DNA from 3 places in the Arthrobacter sp. Helios genome. Region 1 is predicted to be linked to each of the others. Evidence: predicted binding sites of a transcription regulator. Region 1 holds the regulator's gene; each other region holds the start of a gene.
The links. The regulator LexA, encoded in region 1, represses DNA repair genes until DNA is damaged. The targets are predictions, from matches to a motif close to TCGAACANNTGTTCGA.
Positions count from the first base shown of each region.

Region 1 (5,259 bases):
CCGGGAATGCCGACATCGCGGATCAGCACGCCCGCATCAAGCAGTCCCTGCCAGATCCGGGCGGGATCCTCAAGGCCGCCGAAGAAGACGAAGTTGGCATCCGAGGGTGCCGGCTGCAGGCCCAATGCCGTCAGTTCGGTGACGATGCGGTCGCGCTGGGCCTTGATGTCCTCGACGTTGGCCAGGAGCGCGCCGGCGTGGGCCAGGGCGGCGTTGGCGGTGGCCTGGGTGACCGCGGACAAGTGGTAGGGCAGCCGGACAAGGCGCAGGGCATCAGCAATCTCTGGGGCGGCGGCGAGGTACCCGAGACGGGCACCGGCCAGCGCAAATGCCTTGCTCATGGTCCGGGATACGATCAGCCGCTCCCTGCCCGGGAGCAGTTCCAGGGCACTCGGAGTGCCAGCGTGGGAGAACTCAGCGTAGGCCTCATCCACGATCACGACGGCGTTCGATGCGGCACCTGCTTCGTAGACGGCCTCCACGACGTCCAGTCCGAGGGCAGTTCCCGTGGGGTTGTTCGGCGTGCAGAGGAACACGATGTTCGGAGCTGCGGCCCGTACCTGTGCAGCCGCGGAGTCCGCGGTCAGGGTGAAGTCCGCCGCGCGTTCGCCGGTGAGGTAACGGGTGCCTGTTCCGCTGGAAAGCAGCGGGTACATCGAGTAGGTGGGCGGGAAGCTCATGGCAGTCCGGCCGGGCCCGCCGAAAGCCTGCAGCACCTGCTGCAGAACCTCATTGGAGCCGTTGCCGGCCCAGATGTTTTCGATACCCAGCCCGTGCCCAAGGTAGGCGGCGAGCCGTTCCCGGAGTTCGGTGAATTCCCGGTCCGGGTACCGGTTGAGCCCGGGCACTGCCTGCTGCACAGAGGCGGTGATTGCCTCCTGCACTTCCTGGGGCAGTCCATGGGTGTTTTCGTTGACGTTCAGCAGGATGGGCACTTCCAGCTGCGGCGCACCGTAGGGAGTGAGCCCCCGGAGATCGTCACGCAGGGGAAGTCGGTTGAGTTTTTCCAGCTGTTCAGTCACCTGTCCAGCTTAAGCCGCACCCTCCTCCGCACAGAATCCGCGGCTCAAGGTGACGCTGGATAAAGCTCCGGAAGGGACAGCCCCGTCGGATCCGGCCCGCCTTCTCTGCTGCCGGAACCATTGCGGGAACCATTGCAGGAGTGCTAGCCGGAAACCGGAATGTACAGCTGGGCACCGGCGGGAACCACGGCGTCCGAGAGGTTGTTCAGTTCCATGATGTCGGCGATCACTTCGCGGGGATCCCGCTCCGGTGCGTATTCGGCCGCCAGCCCCCAGAGCGAGTCTCCCGTGCTGACGCTGATCTGCTGGGTCCGGGTCACCTCGCCGGAGCCGCCTGCGGCCAGAGCCGGTGCGGTGAAGAAGCCGACGAAGGTCAGGAGCGCTGCCCCGCCGAGCATGATGGGGGCGCCCACAAGCAGGAGCCGTCCGCGGCGGGTCAGGCGGAGCGGCGCAGCGGACGCTGCCTGCCTCGGCGCCGCAGCGGCGGTGGAGGCGGAGCGGGAAGCCTGGGCGGGGCCGGAAGTCTGGGAGGTGCGGGAAGTCTGGGAGGTGCGGGCAGGGCGGGCAAAGCTCAGGGATGTGCGGGGTGCCGCAAGCTGAACTGTCATGGCAAAACCTTTCCGGTTCGAACCAGGTCCGGATACAGCCGTAACTCCACGGCTTCGAAACTGACTTCGAACAGTTGGCAACCTTGAATCGAACATGTATTCGATTCCTGCTGTTCCTTTTCTAGCATCTATCTACGAACGATGTCGAGACTCACTCGAACAAATGTTTGAAAATGACCTTCCGCTCCCCTAGCGTTAAGACAAGTGGAGAAGCCATTCCCGCGGTTCCGGCACTAAACCGGAGCCGCAGTGAATCTGAATTTTGTCTGTACTGCTCAAAATTGCTCAGGATTACTCAGACTGGCTCTGATTTGCTCTGATTTACTGATTTGCCGTTCGAAATCAGGGAACCATCCACCACTGACATTGCAGTGACCAGCACCAACCGCCCCGGCCCGGCCGGATGCTCGAAGGGAAGCCGAAGTGCCCCGTAGGACCAACTCCGAAGGCCGTCCGGCTGTGTCCGCTCAGACCGGTTCCATCCGTCCCAAGTCGCTGACGCCCCGGCAAAAGAAGATCCTCGAGACCATCCAGGCTTCCGTTACCGCCAACGGTTACCCGCCTTCCATGCGGGAGATCGGCGACACGGTGGGGCTCGCGAGCCTGTCCAGCGTGACCCATCAGCTGAGCCAGCTGGAAAAAATGGGCTACATCCGCCGCGACCCCAAGCGTCCGCGGGCAATGGAGATCCTCGTGCCCCTGCTGATGCACACCGAGCGGACCGGGGCGGGAGCGGGTGCCGGGGCCAAGTCAGCGGAGGCGGATTCCGCTGCGGAGTCGAACGTTACGGAGCTGACGACGGCCGTGGACACGGCTATGGTCCCCCTCGTGGGCCGGATCGCTGCCGGCGGTCCTATCCTGGCCGATCAGGTCGTCGAGGAGATGATCCCGCTGCCGCGCCAGCTGGTCGGCCACGGCGAGCTGTTTATGCTCCGGGTCTCCGGCGATTCAATGGTTGACGCGGCGATCTGTGACGGCGACTGGGTTGTGGTCCGCCGCCAGCCGACGGCCGAGAACGGTGACATTGTGGCTGCGCTCCTGGATGACGAGGCCACGGTCAAGACCTTCCGGCAGCGCAACGGCCACACCTGGCTCCTGCCCCAGAACACCCGTTACGAACCGATCATGGGCGACCACGCGACCATCATGGGCAAGGTTGTTTCCGTGATGCGGTCCCTCTAGCCGCTTCCCGAAGGAGGCAGCACAGGAACGGGAAGGCCCCGGCAGCCGCCCGCTCCACTGGCTGCCTGCTTCACCGCCCGCCTCACGTCCCTGCTAGGACGCCGCTTTCTGGGCAGCGCTGAGCCGTTCAAGGATTCCCAGGGCGACGCTGCGGTCGGTGGTGGACCAGAACGGCGGCAAGGCCGCACGCAGGAACCCGCCGTAACGGGCATTCGCCAGCCGGGAATCAAGAACGGCGACCATACCGCGGTCACCCGATGCCCGGATCAGCCGTCCAGCGCCCTGGGCGAGCCGGACAGCGGCATGGGTTGCGGAGACCGTCATGAACCCGTTGCCGCCGGCTTTCGCCACGGCCCGGGTGCGTGCCGTCATCAGTGGATCATCGGGCCGCGGGAAGGGAATGCGGTCGATCACCACCAGGCGGCAGGCCTCCCCCGGAACGTCGACGCCCTGCCACAGAGACATGGTTCCGAACAGGCAGGTGGCGTCCTCCTCGGCAAACTGCTTCACCAGCGCTGACATAGAGGACTCGCCCTGGCACAGGATCGGGAAATCAACCCTGAGCCGCATCGCCGCGGCAGCCTCCTCTGCTGCCCTGCGGGAGGAGAATAAGCCCAGGGCACCGCCTCCGGAGGCCTTGAGCAGCGCTTCCAGTTCGTCGAGCTGAGCCGGTGATGTTCCCCGTTCCGGCTTCGGCAGGTCCCGGGCTACGTAGAGCACACCCTGCCGCGGATAGTCGAAGGGGCTGCCGACGTCGGTGCCGGTCCAGGCCGGTGCGGCCGCGCCCACCAGGCCAAGACCACCGGCTACGGGACCGAATTCCGACCCGATCGCCAGCGTCGCCGAGGTCAGGACCACAGTGTGGCCGTCAAAGAGACCGTCGCGCAGCCGTCCGGCGACGGACAGCGGGGCAACGTTCAGGGTCGCCGGCGAGGAGTCGTCCGGCGGGGAGTAGCCCTCGCCGGGGGCGAATGTGCTGGTCCTCGACGCCCAGACAACTTCACCGGCGTCGGGCGCGCTGACCAGCCGCTCACAGAGTTCCAGCACAGCCAGCAGCCGCGACCGGGCCATTTGGCGCCCTCCGTCACCGGCATCGCCACCCTCGGGCTTGGAATCGGAGAGGGCGGCCCGGCAGGCTTCCCGCACCCTGCCTACGGCCAGTTCCTGCTCCTCGTTCAGGCCGGAGGGAAGCAGGCCCGCAGGAATTCCTTCCACTGACGCGTCGAACGCACGGCCGGCCGCCGCCAGCTCCTCCACCGACGCCGACGTGTGCTTGCGCGCGGCAGTCACGGCGGCGCTGATGACCGTCCCGGAAAGCTGACCCGTAACAGCGCCGGTAACGCGGTCCTGCAGTTCGTGCGCTTCATCAATGACAACAACGTCGTAGTCCGGCAGGACAGCGAGTCCTTCAAAAGCGCTGATGGCCAGCATGGCGTGGTTGGTGATAACCAGGTCCGCCACCGCGGCCTTCGCCCGCGCACGTTCGCTGAAACAGTGTTCGGCAACCGGACAGCGCTGGGCACCGAGGCATTCCATGGAGGTCACGGAGACCTGGCGCCAGGCACGGTCCGTGACCCCGGGCAGCAGCTCGTCCCGGTCCCCTGTGTCGGTTTCCTCGGCCCACTCGCGCAGCCGGACGACTTCGCGGCCGAGCGCCGACGTCGGGCCTGCCTCCGGCGCAGGATGGGCAACACCCCGGTCATCGCCGAGCGTGAACAGCGCACCGGGATCATCGTCCTCCGGAAAACCGCCGCCGGTCTTGTGGACGCAGACGTAGTTGCTTCGGCCCTTCAGCAGGGCGACGTCGACCTCACGGGGCAGTTTCGGCTGCAGGGCGCTCAGCAGCCGCGGCAGGTCACGGCCCACAATCTGCGCCTGCAGCGCCAGCGTCGCCGTGGAGACCAGGGCTGGTTTGCTGCTTTCCAGGGAATGATGGATCAGCGGCACCAGGTAGGCCAGCGATTTACCGGTGCCGGTACCGGCCTGCACCAGCAGGTGCCGGCCGGATTCGAAGGATTCGGCCACCTGCCGGGCCATCTCATGCTGACCTGGCCGGTTTTGCCCTCCCATGGCGGCGACGGCGGTGTCCAGAAGTTCCAGGACCTCCGTGCCCGCATCCTTTTTAGGCATGGTGGACGAACTGCTCCAGCTCCGGTGCCAGGGCATCACGAACCAGCACACGCATGTGGGTCCCGCCTTCCTCATGCTCCAAAGTCAGGATTTCCGCATCCTGGCTGTGCAGGCGGGAGACGACGTCGCCTCGCTGGTACGGAACCAGGAGGTCCAGTTCGACGCCGGGCCGGGGAATCCCTTCGGAGATCGCCTGGAGCAGTTCGTCCAGTCCCTGCCCGGTGCGCGCCGAGACCACAACGGTCCTGGACTCGCGCTGGCGCAGGCGTTCGATCACGAACGGGTCGGCGGCATCGGCCTTGTTCAGCACGATGATT
Region 1 is NZ_CP095402.1:847,527-852,785, reverse strand. It holds gene ArtHe_RS03710 (histidinol-phosphate transaminase) at 1-1,022, opposite strand, end outside; gene ArtHe_RS03705 (LysM peptidoglycan-binding domain-containing protein) at 1,166-1,630, opposite strand; gene lexA (transcriptional repressor LexA) at 2,090-2,812, shown strand; gene ArtHe_RS03695 (ATP-dependent DNA helicase) at 2,906-4,942, opposite strand; gene hflX (GTPase HflX) at 4,935-5,259, opposite strand, start outside.

Region 2 (5,259 bases), 820 kb from region 1:
GGGGTCTGCAACTTTGATACCGGGGAGCTGGCCGAACTGCTGGCCCGCACCGACGTCGTTCCCGCCGTAAACCAGATCCAGGTGCATCCCTACTTCAGCCAGCCCGAAGTCCGGGCCTTCAACCTGGAACACGGGATCCTCACGGAGGCATGGTCACCGATCGGGGGCGTCAACCGGTACTGGTCCGATGCCGGGCAGGTGAAGGACCCGCTGCAGGATCCGGTGATCACGGCCCTGGCCGCCAAATATCATAAAACCCCGGCGCAGGTGATCCTGCGCTGGCATGTCCAGCTGGGGATCTGCGCTATCCCGAAATCGGTCACCCCAAAGCGGATCGCGGAGAACATTAACATTTTCGATTTCTCCCTCACCCCGCCGGAACTTTCCGACATCACCTCGCTGGACACCGGAATCCGCGGAGGCCCCAATCCGCAGGAGATCACCCGGTCCTGAAGCGTTTTGTGAGGTCCCTCAGGCTGGCCGGCGGCCGCCGGAGCTTCAGGGAGTGGCGCTTCCCGAACCGCGGTGTTCCGCTTTGCTAGGGTCACTGCATGCTCTCATCCCATCTGCCCCCAACTGCTGCCCGGGTGCAGCAGGCTCTCGCGGACAAAGGCTCCGCTGCCCGCGTCATTGAACTCGATGCCTCGGCGCGGACTGCCGCTGAAGCCGCCCATGCGCTGGGATGCGAGGTGGGCGCCATCGGCAACAGCCTCGTGTTTATGGCCGACGGCGCGCCGCTCCTGGTGATCACCAGCGGCGCCCACCGGGTGGACACAGAAGCGCTCGCGGACCGGTTAGGCCGGGCAAAGATCAAACGGGCCGCACCCGAGCAGGTTCGGTCTGCCACGGGCCAGGCCATTGGCGGGGTGGCTCCGCTGGGGCACCCGGAGCCGGTCCTCACCGTGATCGACCGCGACCTGGCGCAATATGCGGACGTCTGGGTCTCCGCCGGGACGCCGTATACGGTATTCCGGACGGACTTTGCCGAGCTGGTCCTGCTCACAGGCGGCCAGACACTGCAGGTGGACTGACTACGGATCAACCGGCCGGGCCGGATGGATTGGGTGAGCAGGGGAATGGGTGAGCCGGGGGAACCAGGGAACGGGTGAGCCGGGCGGGCCAGGTGAACCGGCGTGCGGCGGCAACGGTTGACGGTCCCGCTCCCTGCGCGCAGGGTGGAGGAAACCACCGGGTACGGTGAACCACGGCCAGCCAGCCAGCCGCCGTCGTTCCCGACCCTGCCACAGCCGGAACCCAACGAACGGGAGAAACGGATGAAAGCGCGTGAACTAGGGATGGCTGGGCTGCGGGTATCGGAGCTGGGACTGGGGTGCATGGGCTTCAGCCAGGGCTACGGTCCGTCAGCCAGCCGCGAAGCTGCCCTCACCCTCATCCGCACTGCCGTGGACCGGGGAGTGACTTTCTTCGACACGGCGGAGGTCTACGGCCCATACAGCAACGAGGAGCTGGTGGGCGAGGCGCTGGCGCCCTATCGGGGGCGGGTCACCATTGCCACCAAGTTCGGGTTCAAGATCAACGCCGACGGGCGCCAGGTCGGACTGGACAGCCGCCCCAAGCACATTCGTGAGGCCGTCGACGGCTCACTCCGGCGGCTCGGGGTGGAGGCCATCGATCTGCTGTATCAGCACCGGGTGGACCCCGGAGTTCCGATTGAGGATGTCGCCGGAACTGTGAAAGACCTGATCACCGAGGGGAAGGTCAAGCACTTCGGGCTGTCCGAGGCTTCAGAGGCAACCATCCGGGCAGCGAATGCCGTGCAGCCGGTGACTGCCGTGCAGAGCGAATATTCGCTTTGGTGGCGGGAACCAGAGCGGCGTGTGCTGCCGGCCTGCCAGGAACTGGGTATCGGCTTCGTTCCGTTCAGCCCGCTCGGCCGCGGATTCCTCACCGGCAAGATCACGCCGTCCACGGAGTTCGCTGCCGGAGACATGCGCGGCCGTCTCCCGCGGTTCGCGGCCGACGCCCGGGAAGCGAACCAGGCGGTGGTTGAGCAGCTGGAAAGGATCGCGGGGGCGAAGGATGCGGCTCCGGCGCAGATCGCACTGGCCTGGCTGCTGGCGCAGAAACCATGGATTGTGCCGATTCCGGGGACACGGAAACTGGAGCGGCTGGAAGAGAACCTGGAGACAACAGCGGTGGAGCTCTCCGACCACGACCTTCAGGAAATCGAGAACGCCGTTCTGCGGATCCCGGTCCAGGGTGCGCGCTATCCCGAGGAACTGGAAAAGACGATCGACAAGTAAGGCCGGGGGCACGGGTCCCGGCGGTTGCCGGGCTGGTGAGGTGGCGCCTGAGGCGGGCCGGAGCGGTTCGGTGAGGTGGCGCCGTCGCACCTTGAATGCCGCCGCCGGTGGGTTGGGCGCACACCGGATTCAGGTGCGTAGCCCGGCGGCAGGAATGGAGGAACGGGCAGGATGGGCAACCGGGGAGCTGACGCGTACCGCCGCCGGATGGAGCAGGCCGCAAGGTTGCGTGCGTCCGGGGTTCCGGAGCAGCAGGAGGCTGCGGAGACCCCGGAAGAGGCGCAGCTGCGGCGCAGGAAGGCCATGATCGGCCCGGGGGACAGGGCGGATTACCTGATCCGGGACGCCATGCAGCGAGGCGAGTTCGACAACCTCCAATATGCGGGCAAGCCTCTGCCCGGAACGGGTGAGGGGCACGATCCTGACTGGTGGATCAAGGGACTCATCCAGCGCGAAAACCTTAGCGGCCTGGGCCCTCCTGCCCTGCTGCTGCGGGTTGAGGACGCCGAACTGGACAGCCGTCTCGATGCGAAACCGTCCGCAGCCCTGGTCCGGGCGGCTGTGGAGGACTTCAATGCCCGCATCGTCGAGGCCCGACGGCAGCTGCTCGGTGGTCCTCCGGTCATAACTAAAATGCGCGACGTCGAAACGGAGGTCCGGCGCTGGCGGGAACGCAGGGCTGCGGCAGGACCTCCGGAAGCGGCGCCGGAACCGCCGAGGCCTTGGTGGCGGCGTGTGGGGCGGAGAAGCGGAAGGAATCGCAGCTGACTGGCAGGCCGGAAGCGGGGCGGTTGGTTGGGTGGGTGTGGCGTGGGAGCGCAGGTGCGCTGGAGGGGCACATGCGCTGTGGACGGCGCGTGGGGCCCGGGGATGCGGGGCCGCGGGGGATGCGGGGCCGCGGGGCTCGCTGGTGACGGGGCGACGTGACGCCGTCGGCCGCTCCTGGTTGCATGCGCCGATTGGCTGGACAGCAGGGGTGGGTTCTCGCCTCAATCCCGCCCGAAAACACCACTCGATTCCGGTCCTTCCGACACCAAAAAGAACGAGTATTTGATCGCAAATGTCCCGTATCCGGCCGCGCCAAAATCGCCCATTTTAGGGCTCGAAATGTCGGTGGCGGATGAAAGCCTTGAGCTATGAACAGCTTTCCGGAGACCAGGCCATCGAGCGCCGGTGCCCCGGATACGCCGGCTACTCCGGCCACTCCGGTTACTCCGGATGCCGGGGATGCCCGGGACGACGCTGATGCCCCGGGGTCTTCGGGTTCGCATTCGGATGTCAGCATTGGGCTCTCGGTCTTCTGCGCGGACGGTGAAGCCCCGGCCCCAGCCGGTGACGCATTGCCAGACGGTTTTGACGGCAGGTTGTCCCTCAAAGACCCCGGTTTTCTGGCGGATGCGGAGGCCGGGAGTACCCTGGCCAGGCTGGGTGCCCTGGTTTCCTGGGCTCAGGCTCAGCAGGCACTTGTTGTGGCCCGGATCGAGGAGCTGTTCGCCCGCGACATCTCCCTAGCCGCCGGCCGGGAGGATCCGGCGTGGGCACAGAGCCTGGCGGCGGCTGAGGTTGGTGCCATCCTGAACCTGCCCCATATGAGCGCGATGCGCCTGGTCAACGAATCCAACAGCCTCTGCACCGGGCACACTGCGACCCTGCAGAGGCTTTCGGACGGCAGAATTAGTTACCAGCATGCCAGGGTGGTCCTGGACGAGGTGCAGTGCATACCTGACGGGATTCCCGATGAACCTGCGCCTGATCCCACAGGTGCGGAGCCGCTCGACCTACAGGATGCCGGCTCGGTCTGCAGCACGCGTGCCCGGTTTGAACGGGATCTGCTCACGCATGCTGAAGGGATCACAGCCGCTCGGTTCACAGCGAAGGCCCGCAGGCTTAGGGAATCTCTGTTCCCGGGCACAATCCCCGTGCGCCACAAGGACGCCTTCGCGAAGCGGCGAGTCTGTTTTGAGGCCCTGCCAGATGGAATGTCCTGTATCTCCGCTTTTCTCGCCGCAGAAAAAGGCCTGGCGATCCACTCGGCCCTCTCTGCTGCGGCCCGCGGCGAGAAGTCAGCCGGAGACAAGCGTTCCATGGACCAGCTCCGGGCTGACATCCTTCAGTCCCTGCTGCTTGATGCGGGTATTCCTATCAGCTGGCCGGCTGAAGAACGGGTGTCGGCCGGGGGAGTGGCAGACCTGGACGGAGCGGTGACTGCAGGGCCTGGTGCGATGACGAATGAGCCTGGCGCTCCGGGACGTGATGCCGCATCTGGGAATGACGCGTTTCGGGGTGGATTTGCCCCCGTGGCACCCGAAGATCAGGGTATTGCTGGGATGCCGGCAGCGGCTGACCAGCGGTCCGATGATGCGGGGAGGCCCCGAAAAGACCGCACTCCCCGGAAGTCAAAGGCACGACGGGCACGCAGAAACGGTTTGAGGACGGAGGTGATGGTCCTGATTAACGCCGATACGCTCGCAGGACTGGACGAGTCACCGGCGGAGCTCAACGGCTACGGCCCGCTGAGCCCGGAAGCCGGCCGGCAAATGATCGCTCAGGCACTGAGCTGGACTCCGTTGGTACAGGACCCGGCGACCGGTGAGGTTCTCGGAGTCGGACGCCGCCGGCGAATCCCCGCTGGGCTGAAGCGCTGGCTCCAGGCCAGAGACGGCACCTGCAGGTTTCCCGGCTGCGGCGTCAATGTGCAGAGTTCGCAGATCGACCACACCCGGCCGTGGGCTCACGGCGGCAACACCGAGCACTCAAACCTGGAACATCTGTGCCCAAAGCACCACCGGTTCAAGACACTCGGACATTGGAAGGCCCGGCAGCCGAAGGCAGGCACCATCGAATGGACTTCGCCTTTGGACCGCAGCTACCGCACCACGCCCATGCTTGCCTATGGGACCCGGGAAACTCCGGGTGAGCGTTGGACCTTACTGGATTCTGATGCCCGGCTTAGGAGCGGGAAGGGGGCAAACGGTACGGACCGGGCCCAGGGTAT
Region 2 is NZ_CP095402.1:1,669,836-1,675,094, reverse strand. It holds gene ArtHe_RS07460 (aldo/keto reductase) at 1-453, shown strand, start outside; gene ArtHe_RS07455 (YbaK/EbsC family protein) at 552-1,031, shown strand; gene ArtHe_RS07450 (aldo/keto reductase) at 1,275-2,264, shown strand; gene ArtHe_RS07445 (DUF1992 domain-containing protein) at 2,436-3,032, shown strand; gene ArtHe_RS07440 (HNH endonuclease signature motif containing protein) at 3,401-5,259, shown strand, end outside.
Region 2: the regulator LexA is predicted to act here: its motif matches at 3,303-3,318, upstream of ArtHe_RS07440 (HNH endonuclease signature motif containing protein).

Region 3 (5,259 bases), 790 kb from region 1:
GCTTCAGGCAGCGCACTGACTTCCGGCAGCACAGCGACTGCCCGTACCGCCGGCACTCCGAAAGGACCGCAGGGACCGGGAGAACCGGCAGGGGACACAGGGGCAAACCGCGGCCGGACCCTGGCCTTTACCGGGCTGCTTCTCTCGGTCCTGCTCGCTGCCCTGGACCAGACGATCGTCGCAACCGCCCTTCCAACCATCGTGGGAGACCTCAACGGGCTGGAGCACCTGTCCTGGGTGGTGACGGCCTACATCCTTGCCGCCACCATCGGCCTGCCGATCTACGGCAAGCTCGGTGACCTCTACGGGCGCAAGAACATCTTCATCTTTGCGATCGCGGTGTTCCTGCTTGGCTCCGTGCTGTCCGGGCTGGCGCAGAACATGGGCCAGCTGATCGCCTTCCGGGCACTGCAGGGCATCGGCGGCGGCGGGCTGATGATCGGGGCGCAGGCGATCATCGGGGACCTGGTCTCCCCGCGGGAGCGCGGCCGCTACATGGGGCTGATCGGCGCGGCGTTCGGCATCGCCTCGGTCGGCGGACCGCTGCTGGGCGGGTGGATCACCGATTCCTGGTCCTGGCGCTGGGTCTTCTACATCAACGTGCCGATCGGCGCAGTGGCGCTCGCCGTCGTCATCTCCTCCCTGCACCTGCCCAAACAGCAGGGACGGCGGCCGAGGCTGGACTACCCGGGTGCCGTGCTGCTGGCGGCCGCATCGGCCGCGCTGGTGCTGGTCACCAGCTGGGGAGGAACCACCTACGAGTGGTCCAGTCCGCAGATCCTCGGACTTTCCGCGCTCGCTGTCATCGCCGCAGGACTGTTCGTGTGGCAGGAAACCCGCGCTTCCGAACCGATCCTGCCGCTGCGGCTTTTCCGGCTGCGGAACTTCCTGGTTCCCGTGCTGGCGGGCATCGGCGTCGGAATCGCCATGTTCTCCACGATTTCCTACCTGCCCACCTTCCTGCAGATGGTCAACGGGGCCAGCGCCACGCAGTCGGGGCTGATGATGCTGCCGATGATGGGCGGGCTGCTGCTGACCTCAATCGGCACCGGGCAGCTGATTTCCCGCACGGGCCGGTACAAGGTCTATCCCGTAGCGGGGTTCGCGGTGGTGGTTGCCGGGCTGCTGCTGCTGTCCCGGATCTCGGATACGACGCCGTACTGGTTCACCGCGGTGGGTATGGCGGTGCTGGGCATGGGCATCGGAGCCCTGCTGCAGAACCTGGTGCTGATTGTGCAGAACAGTGTTCCCGGACAGGACATGGGGACGGCCATCTCCGCGGCGAACTACTTCCGGCAGATTGCGGCGTCCTTTGGAATCGCCGCGTTTGGCTCGATCTTCATCAACCGGCTGACTGACCAGCTGGCCGCCGTGCCGGGAGGGGCAGCTGCGGTAGTTCCAGGCGGGAGCATCAACTCCCTGAGTCCGGACCTGCTCCGCAGCCTGCCGCCGCCGGTCCAGGAGGCCATCGCAGCGGCATTCGGGCAGGCAATGCCCCCGATTTTCCTGCTGAGCGTACCGATTGCGGCAGCAGGCGCTGTGCTGTGCCTGTTTGTCCAGGAGATCCCGCTCTCCTCCCAGTCACGCGTGGAAGCGGCTGCGGAGTAGCTGGTCCGGGCAGTTTCCCCTGATCAGCCCGGAAGGCATCCTCGTGCATCTGGCAGGTTCCCACCAGGTTCCTAGGGGACGCCGTGCCGATTGTCAGACTGCAGTCGTACACTGGAGATTCGAATATATGTTCGAATACTTTCATGTTCCCGTTTATGCTCCCGGCAGCGGCAGCGGCAGCGGCAGCGGCAGATCCGGCCGATCCGGGTATTAGGGCGGGCATGGACGTGACGGGCACAGTAATTGACAGGCACAGCGAGGGGCAGCCGTGGGACTTTTCAGTGAATCGATAGAGGTGGTGTGCTCGCCTGCGGGTATTCCGCTGCGGCTTTCCTGGCAGGGAAGGACCTACAAGGTTGCCGCCCATCCGGTGCGCTGGTACGAACGGCGCAGCTGGTGGGAGGAGGAACCCCGGGCAGAGCGCGGGCATGGACCCGGCCTGGTGGACTCGGAGATCTGGCGGGTCCAGGCCCGGCTGAACCACCGCTCAGCCCTGCGCACCCTGGATATCTCCCGGCAGGTTGCCTCGGATACCTGGCGGCTGATCCGCGTCCATGACGCCCTGCGGGAAAGCGCCTAGCGTCCCCGTGCCATGAGCTTTATCCACCTGCACGTGGCCACGGCGTTCAGCGCACACTACGGCACGTCCTGGCCGGAGGAACTGGCCCGGGCTGCCGCAGCGGACGGCGCGGACGCACTGGCCTGCACCGACCGTGACGGACTGTACGGCACGGTCAAGCACCTGCGCGCCTGCATGGACGCCGGAATCGATCCCATTGTCGGAGTGGACCTGGCCGTTCTCGATGGTGAAGGCAAAGACGCCTCAGGTAAGGATGCCACTGTCACCGGACGGGTGGTCATCCTGGCCCATGGACACAACGGGGGAGCCGGGTACCACGCCCTGTGCCGGCTGATCTCCGATGCGCACACCGGTACCTCTCCGTCCCGCGGCAGGGCCGGCCGGCCGGCGGGCATTACCCTGGACCAGCTTGCCGCCCGGATACCGGGAGTGGACGGGGAACCGGTCCTCACCGTGCTGGTGGGCCCTTACTCCGACGTCGGACGTTCCATGCGCAGCCGCAGCTACGCCGTCGCCCGCACCCTCTTCCGCCGCTGGCAGGCCGTTATTCCCCGTGCGGCGCTCGCCGTCGAGGTGGTCACCCATCTGAGTGCCCCCGGCGCGAACCTCAGCCTGGCCCACGCGGTGCGTATGTACCGGCTCGCGGATGAGATGAACCTCCCGGCGGTCCTCACCAACGCGGTCCGCTACGTGGACGACGACGGCGCCGCGACCGCGGACGTGCTCGACGCCGCGCGGGCGCTGACCTCCATGGCCCAGCTGCCGGACCTGCAGCCCAACGGGCAGGGCTGGCTCAAGAGCGGAACCCGGATGGCGGCGCTCGCCGCGGAGATCAGCAGCGAAGCCGGATACGGCCGCTCCGGTGCAGCGAAACTGCTGGCCAACACCCAGGCGCTCGCGGATACCTGCCGGATCGACCCGGCCGCGGACATGGGCTGGAAGCAGCCGGTGGTCCCGGAAGCCTCGGTCATCGGAATCGCCAGTGAACCCGCGGCGGAACTGCGCCTGCGCTGCGAAGCCGGAATCGGCCGGCGCTTCGGCCAGCTCCGGGGATCCGAAGAGGCAGCCATGCGCAACCGCCTTGAGCATGAGCTGGGCATTATTGAACGGCTGGGGTTCGCGTCCTACTTCCTGACGGTCGCCGAAGTCTCCGCCATGATCAAGGAGATGGGGGTGCGCGCCGCAGCCCGCGGATCGGGCGCATCCTCCCTGGTCAACTATCTGCTCGGCATCAGCCACGTAAACCCGCTGGCGCACGAGCTGATCTTTGAGCGCTTCCTCTCCCAGGACCGCTCCACCCTGCCGGACATCGACATCGACGTCGAAAGCGCCGAGCGGCACAACGTATACCGGCGGATCTTCGACCGCTTTGGTTCCCGCCGGGTCACGCTGATGAGCATGCAGAACGGTTACCGGGCCCGCGGAGCGGTGCGCGACGCCGGGATGGCCCTGGGCTTGCCCGAAGAGGAGGTCGGCGCCGTGGCCAAGGCCCTGTGGCGCTTCTCCGCCAGCCACTTCCGTGAGGCGCTCGCAGAGAAACCCGAACTTCGGAATGTCGCCGAAGCCGTGCAGCAGAACCGGCAGCTGGATCTGCTGGTGGACCTGACCGAGCGGCTGGACCGGCTGCCCCGGCACATTTCCATGCACCCCTGCGGAGTGATCCTGGGGGACACCTCCCTGCTGGACCGCACCCCGGTGCAGCCCAGCGGCCTGGGCCTGCCGATGTCCCAGTTCGACAAGCACGACATGGACCCGATGGGCATGCTCAAACTGGATGTGCTGGGGGTGCGCATGCAGTCGGCCATGGCCTTTGCCCTGAACGAAGTCATCAGGATCCACCCTTCGAAGGAAGACGTTGCCCGGGCCGGAAACCACCCCTTGGACACCGCCGGAAATCCGCCGGCCTGGATCGGTGAAGACGGGCGGATCGAACTGGATACCGTGCCGCTCGATGATGAACCCACGTACGAACTGATCCGCAGCACCCACACCCTCGGCTGCTTCCAGATCGAATCCCCGGGCCAGCGGGAGCTGGTCGGCAAAATGGCACCGCGGGATTTCAATGACCTGATTATCGACATTTCCCTCTTCCGTCCCGGGCCGATGAAGTCGGACATGGTGCGCCCGTTCCTGGAACACCGGCACGGCTGGTCCCCGGAGGTGTATCCGCACGAATCGCTGCGCCCGGTGCTGGCTGAAACCCACGGAGTCACCGTTTTTCACGAACAGGTGCTGCGGACTTTCCACGTGTTCACCGGTTGCGGATTGGCGAAGGCCGATGAACTTCGCCGGCTGCTCGGCAACCCGGACGCCGAAGCCGGAGTGGAGGACTTCTTCCGCCGGGCAGCCGGAGAGCGAGGCTACGACGGGCAGACGATCGACAAGGTCTGGGAGACGCTGAAGGCCTTCGGCAGCTTCGGATTCTGCAAGGCCCACGGAGCGGCGTTCGCCGTGCCGACCTATCAGTCCGCCTGGCTGAAGACCCACCACCCCGAAGCGTTCCTGGCCGGCATCTTCGAACACGATCCGGGAATGTACCCGCGGCGGCTGCTGGTGGCCGAAGCCCGCAGGATGGGCATCCCGATCCTGCCATTGGACATCAACCGCAGCGGCGCGCAGTACCGGGTGGAGCGGGTGCCTGCGGTTCCGGCCGGGCCAGGGCAGAAGGTCCTCCCGGAACGTCTGGGCATCCGGCTCAGCTTCGCCGGGATCTACGGGCTCTCCGCCGCCGAGGTCCGCCGGATCGCCGCCGGGCAGCCCTACGATTCGCTGGCGGATCTGCGCGCCCGGGCCCGGCTGTCGCGGCCCTCGCTGCAGCGGCTGGCGCAGCTGGGTGCCTTTGACACCCTGGCCCGGGAAACAGGTTCCCGCGGCAGCCGGGCCGATCTGCTGCAGCACCTGGCCGCGGTCCCGGGGAAAGCCGGATCACGGAAATACGATCCCATTCCGGGCCAGCTGGCCCTGCCGCTGGGGGACACCGAACTGGAAAACCTCGTCCCCACCCTGCCGGAGCCCACCCTGCCGGAAAAGGTCCGCACCGAACTGGACCTGCTCGCCGTCGACGTCAGCGC
Region 3 is NZ_CP095402.1:1,633,685-1,638,943, reverse strand. It holds gene ArtHe_RS07290 (MDR family MFS transporter) at 1-1,608, shown strand, start outside; gene ArtHe_RS07285 (DUF6504 family protein) at 1,877-2,188, shown strand; gene dnaE (DNA polymerase III subunit alpha) at 2,201-5,259, shown strand, end outside.
Region 3: the regulator LexA is predicted to act here: its motif matches at 1,728-1,743, upstream of ArtHe_RS07285 (DUF6504 family protein).